2 regions of the Anaerobacillus sp. ABR4_321 genome follow, and region 2 is predicted to be linked to the other one. Evidence: riboswitches for the same ligand, from Rfam matches in the RefSeq annotation. Region 2 holds a riboswitch; the other holds the start of a gene.
What was found. A riboswitch is a leader RNA that binds a small molecule or an ion and turns the genes downstream of it on or off. The one in region 2 is predicted to bind FMN.
Positions count from the first base shown of each region.

Region 1: it holds a riboswitch for FMN, as region 2 does, so the genes downstream of both, ribD (bifunctional diaminohydroxyphosphoribosylaminopyrimidine deaminase/5-amino-6-(5-phosphoribosylamino)uracil reductase RibD) here and ACXADT_RS00135 (ECF transporter S component) in region 2, are expected to answer to the same signal.

Region 1 is NZ_JBSWTK010000001.1:2,264,269-2,267,390, reverse strand. Features, by position in the region: gene ribE (riboflavin synthase) at 1-129, opposite strand, end outside; gene ribD (bifunctional diaminohydroxyphosphoribosylaminopyrimidine deaminase/5-amino-6-(5-phosphoribosylamino)uracil reductase RibD) at 110-1,210, opposite strand; FMN riboswitch at 1,342-1,498, opposite strand; gene ACXADT_RS11720 (peptidylprolyl isomerase) at 1,572-2,006, opposite strand; gene lysA (diaminopimelate decarboxylase) at 2,098-3,122, opposite strand, start outside.
Region 2 is NZ_JBSWTK010000001.1:27,790-30,911, reverse strand. Features, by position in the region: gene ACXADT_RS00140 (amidase family protein) at 1-992, opposite strand, end outside; gene ACXADT_RS00135 (ECF transporter S component) at 1,111-1,692, opposite strand; FMN riboswitch at 1,840-1,975, opposite strand; gene ACXADT_RS00130 (c-type cytochrome) at 2,147-2,521, opposite strand; gene spoIIP (stage II sporulation protein P) at 2,696-3,122, shown strand, end outside.

The DNA of each region.
Region 1 (3,122 bases), 2.2 Mb from region 2:
TATCGATATGCTGTCACCCAAATGAACGTCTTCGAGAACTTTTGAAGCGCGAATGTCCATTACGATCGACTCACCCGATTGATGTACACTTTGTACTTTACCTATTTCTTCAACGATACCTGTAAACATCACTGCACCTCCGCTTCGATATGATCTTAATGTCGTCCCCTATTTGTTCAACGCTCTCGATCGTAAGTTCCAGTGTATCTTGCATTGTGGCAATTCCATTTCCTTCAAACGATGTCGGTGCACCTGTACCACCGATCAGCTTAGGGGCTACGTACGTGATCACTTTTTGAAAAGCTCCCGCTTCCAAAAAACTACCGTTGATCGTAGGTCCACCTTCTACAAAAACAGAAGTGACTCCACGATCACCTAGCATATGCAATACATCATCAATTGAAATAGAGTCACCTTCCACTGCAAGAACAGTTACGTGCTGAGAGAACATTCTTTTTGTTTCATTTTTAGCCTTTTTAGTCGTAATAATCCAAGTTTCCACAGAGTCATCTTGTAAAACAACAGCATCAGAAGGAAGCCTTAACGTTCGATCGAGAATAACTCTTATAGGACTTATCCCTTCACCATACCTTGTTGTAAGAGAGGGATCGTCCTTCTCCACGGTTCCGACACCTACGAGTATCGCATCGTGTTGATGACGTTCTGCATGAACATCTTGCCTGGCTTCGCTTCCAGTAATCCATTTGCTTTCTCCTGTTTTAGTGGCTACTTTACCATCTAATGAAACGGCCGATTTTAGTGTCACATAAGGACGGTTCGTCTCTATGTAGTGAAAGAACACGTCATTTAGAGAGTACGCTTCTTCTTCAAGTAAGCCTACATGAACTGTTATACCAGCGTCCTTCAACCGCTCTATCCCTCTTCCTCCTACGAGAGGATTTGGATCTTGCATTGCTACATGCACCTCTGTGATACCAGCATCTATTAATGCATTAGCACACGGAGGGGTTTTTCCATGGTGACTACAAGGTTCTAACGTCACATAAGCAGTTGCTCCCTTTGCTTTTTCGCCTGCCATTCTAAGTGCATAAACCTCAGCATGTGGCTCACCTGCTTTTAAATGGGCACCCATTCCAACTATTCTTCCTTCACTGACGATAACAGCCCCAACAGCTGGATTTGGAGCTGTTTGACCCACCGTATTTCTCGCGAGTTCAATCGCCATCTTCATATAATCTTTATTATTCACATGTATCATCTCCTAACGAATCAATTGGGGTTAAGAGATAAAAAAAGCCTCCCGATTAGATAGGGAGGCTTTAAAAAGAGTATACCAAATAAGCCTTTTGAACGTACTTCTTCAAAAGGATCGGCAAACTTTTACTCCTTCTCCCATCCAGACTATACTGTCGGTCCTGGTCTTTCACCAGATCCACCGTTTACAAAAAGCAAACGGGTCACGGACTTAGTTGATTACTCAATAGAGTGATCAAGCATTACCGCCGGTTGGGAATCTCACCCTACCCCGAAGGAAAGTTCTATACAATTGTCAATGTGATTGCTTTAAGGAAAGTGGTTAATCTCCTTACAACAACCTTAAAGTCTGTAACTTACTCTTCCCAGACTTTCACTTCTTTCATAACATCACCTTGCTTGATGCGAAGAACAGTATCCATTCCTTCTGTTACTTGACCGAATACTGTATGAACACCATCAAGGTGAGGCTGTGGTTCATGTACTAGGAAGAACTGACTACCGCCAGTGTTCTTACCAGCATGAGCCATAGAAAGGGATCCAGCTACATGTTTATGAGGATTACCTTCTGTTTCACAATCGATTGTATAGCCAGGGCCGCCCATACCAGTGCCTGTTGGGTCTCCACCTTGTGCAACGAATCCAGGAATGACACGGTGGAAGTTAACACCGTTATAGAAGCCTTCATTTGCTAGTTTTTCAAAGTTAGCTACAGTGTTTGGCGCTTCTTCTGGGAAGAATTCAATTTGAATTACTTCGCCATTTTCAAATGCGATTGAACCTTTTTTCATTAAAAATATCCTCCTGCGTAAACAATTTGCTTAAAAGCTCTTTCATTATAGCATAAGAGATGCATTTACCATATGAATTAACTTTAGGAAACTATTTTGATATAACCATTTTTTTTAAAGGTCTGTCATATTGAATTAAATCTTCATATGATTCTCTTTCAACTACAAGGCTTGATTCTCCATCTTCTACAAAAACAACAGCTGGCTTTGGTAGTCGATTGTAATTATTCGCCATCGAATACCCATATGCTCCGGTGGAAAAGACAATCATCACGTCCCCTGCGATCGCGCGCTGAAGCTGACAGTCCCAAATCAACATATCACCGGATTCGCAGCACTTTCCTGCGATTGAATACAGGTGATCTTTCGGTTCATTCATTCGATTTACGATCGATGCCTCATACTTTGCGTTATATAAAGCAGGACGAAGATTGTCACTCATCCCCCCATCAACAGCAAGGTAATTCCTTAGTTCCGGAACATTTTTATGAGAGCCAACGGTGTACAATGTAGACCCAGCTTCACCGACAAGAGAGCGGCCAGGTTCAATCCAGATTTCTGGCATCGACATGTTGCTATGCTCGATTTGCTTTTTTACAGCATCCGTCATGGCATCGATGTAGTTCTGAGGAGAGATCGGTTGATCTTCGTGGTTGTATCGAATACCAAACCCGCCACCTAAATTCAGCACCCGGGGCTCATACCCAAACGCTTCATTCCAGCGATGGAGGTAACTATAGATCTTGTCGATCGCCATCACAAATCCTGTCGTTTCAAATATTTGAGATCCGATATGGCAATGAAGGCCAAGCAGGTGAATGTTACTCATTTTTAACGCCGTATCGATCGCTTGCTCTACTTGACCACTCTGTAAATCGAATCCAAACTTTGAATCTTCTTGACCCGTAAGAATATAGTCATGTGTGTGTGCTTCGATCCCAGGCGTTATTCTTAAGAGCACATTCGTTGAAACCTCTTCTTCTGCTGCTAGCTGTTCGAGTAACGAAAGCTCATAAAAGTTATCGACCACAAAACAACCAATCCCAGCTTTTAGAGCCATCCTTATTTCTCTTTCGCTTTTATTGTTACCATGAAAGTGAATCCGGTCGACTGGAA
Region 2 (3,122 bases):
TTAAATTCATATAAAAGCACGTTATAGTCATTTTCTAGTTTTTCTTGATCGGAAACGATCTCTTTAAATTCGGAGACGGAACACCCTGCTTCTTGTAATGCTGTAATAGCAAAATCAAACTGCTCTTGTTCTTCAGGATGCATTTCGTCATAGTATCCATTCTTTATTACGCCAAGCTTGATGGTTTCAAAGGTAGGTTTGAAAAGATAAGGCGTATAGTCACTTTGAGAGGGTGCACTAAGAGTAGAAGGATCTTTCTCATCTTGTCCTGCTAAAATACCTAATAGAATTGCAGCATCGGTAACGTTTCTCGTAATGGGTCCTGCAGTATCTTGAGATGATGAGATCGGAATAATTCCTTGTCTACTCACCAATCCAACAGTTGGTTTAATCCCAACAGTTGAGTTTGAGCTTGCAGGGTTTAGGATCGATCCATTTGTTTCAGTACCGATAGAAGCAGTTGCGAAATGGCATGCAACTGCAGCCGCTGAGCCAGAGCTCGAACCTCCAACGTCCAAGGATCCTGGTCCATATGGATTTAAAACTTGACCGCCTCTCGAGCTATATCCATTCGGCATCGAGTCACTCATGAAGTTTGCCCACTCGGTCATGTTGGTCTTCCCAAGGATAACCGCTCCCGCACGTCTTAGTTTCTTAACAAGAAACGCATCATCTCTCCCGAATGAATTGGAAAGGAGGGAAGAACCTGCACTCGTATGCATGTTGTCACCTGTATTGATGTTATCTTTCAGTAGGATAGGGATTCCGTGTAAGAGGCTTCTTGGTCCCTGTATATGTCGTTCCCGATCAAGTCCTTCTGCAATGAATAAGGCATCAGGGTTCATTTCCAACACTGCATTAATTTCGGAATTGTACGTTGAGATTTGTTCTAAGTATAAACAAACAAGCTCGTAGGATGTTATCGTCCCTTCAAACATCGCTTGTTGTAAATCTAAAATGGTCGACTTTTCAAGCCAATCGATGGTTACCATAGTAGGAGCCTCCTTTTCTACTTTTTTACGTATTCAACAAACGAAAGTAGTTTTCCTTCAATTGGAAAATAGGTCAAAATAAAAACGCGTATCCGGTGTGGATACGCGCTCGAATTTATTAGGCAAGCCTCGTTTGTTTTGCAAACCAGGGTTTTAACTTAATAAAGAATGCGATGAATATGCTAGCTACAATGAAACCTTTTATAAGGTTAAACGGTGTAATTCCTTTTAGAACAAGTGCTTGACGAGCTGAGTCAGACATCGCCTCAAACCCCATGAACCACGTATAGGCCGGTAGGATCAAGAGATAGTTCAACAATCCCATCATTGCTGACATCAATAGAGTACCTAGAATAAGCCCAATCGTAAGTCCTTTCTGAGTCTGATTAAACTTCCTGAATACAATGGAAGTCGGTACGATAAAGAAAACACCTGCGATAAAGTTAGCAAGTTGACCTACAGGGACACCAGTGAAACTTCCTTGTATACCGTAATGAATAAGATTCTTTATCGCTTCAACTAGTATACCTGCGGCAGGTCCATAAAGGATCGCCACAAAGAGTGCTGGAATATCGCTGAAATCAATCTGAAGGAAAACAGGAAATCCAGGTAGCGGAAAATCTAGTAGCATCAATAGATAGGAGATACTACTGAACATTGCGACAACAATCATGCGCTGTGTCTTTGATACAGTTTTCATATGACATTGCTCCTTTGATATTTGAACCATCGAAAAGGAGATGTGGCCCTATGCACGAAAAAAACCATGAGTATGGGGCTCATGGTAGTCGGCATGGGGAAATAAGCAAGCTTATCGTCTATTTTTTCAATAGAAAGCTTGCTACTCCACCATCTTCTCCCATCCAGACTGTACTGTCGGCTCTGGATTTTCACCAGATCCTGCCCAAAAAACAGGCTCGCGGGCTTAAGGAAATTGCTCCTTCACCGCCGGTCGGGAATTGCACCCTGCCCCGAAGATAGTTCGTATAATATTTTACAGCTTTATTATACACGGCGAGAGCTGATAACTCAACAAAAACATCTTGAATTCAAGCTATTCTATAATAGCGCTTTCAAAATAGCTTGATTACAACATCGTTTAGAAATAATAAAAAGCTCTCTGTTGAGTGAACAGAAAGCTTTTTATTACAATACTATTTTTTTTCGGCTAGCCATGCGGCAACCATCTCAGCTTCTTCACCTTGAATCAAACCAGCTGGCATTCCGCCACCTTTACCATTCTTGATGATGTCGAGGATTTCGTCCTTAGAATACTTGCCACCTACAGCATTTAGTGCAGGACCTGCTCCTCCACCAAGGTCTCCACCGTGACAGGAAGCACAGTTCTGAGAGTAGATTTTCTCTGCTTCTCCTCCTGCTGAATCTTCCCCAGCAGATTCTTCCGTTTTCTCGCCATGACCGCCTTCAGAGCCGGCATGTTCTTCCGTTGTTGTTAGCCAGTATGTAAAGCCTACAACGATCGCTAGGAACAAAATTGTCGAAGCAATGTACGCCGATGATTTTCCCATTCTGTTCACCTCCCCTATCCTATCTTAATCATACTTTTCGCACATTCAATTATCAAATATATTTTGCATCTATTTTGAAACATATACGTTTCTACTATTGCTAGTAAAAAAATCTTCTAATGTAATTGGTGATTTCATAGACATAGAGTAAGAAGACGGTGGGGGAGAGAGCGTATGAAACAAAATGCTAAACTTTTTCAGAATCCTAGTAACAGTATGCTTAGAACACTTTCATTCCTTATGATCATTAGCTTAATCAGCTTATTTATCGTTGCAGGATTTATCTCTTCGTCCGAAACAAAATATCGATTTTCTTCATCGATGATGCACGATTGGGTAACGAGCTTTTCAAACGAGGCGATCATTTATGCCATGGGAACGGAAAATCATTATTTAACGCAAGTATTACCGGCAGGAAGTGAACCGCCAGCTCTATCTCTTGTTGCGTTTCAGTTTATCACGAGCATCAAACCAGGCGACATCCGAAGTCTCCTTGGTAGTGAGCTTCCGGGCTTTGCTCTGTATGATGCGAAGATTCATGTGGCTGGAGAAGGGACGAGCTTTGCTAACTTACCTGTAGAGTCAGTACCTCCCCTTAATG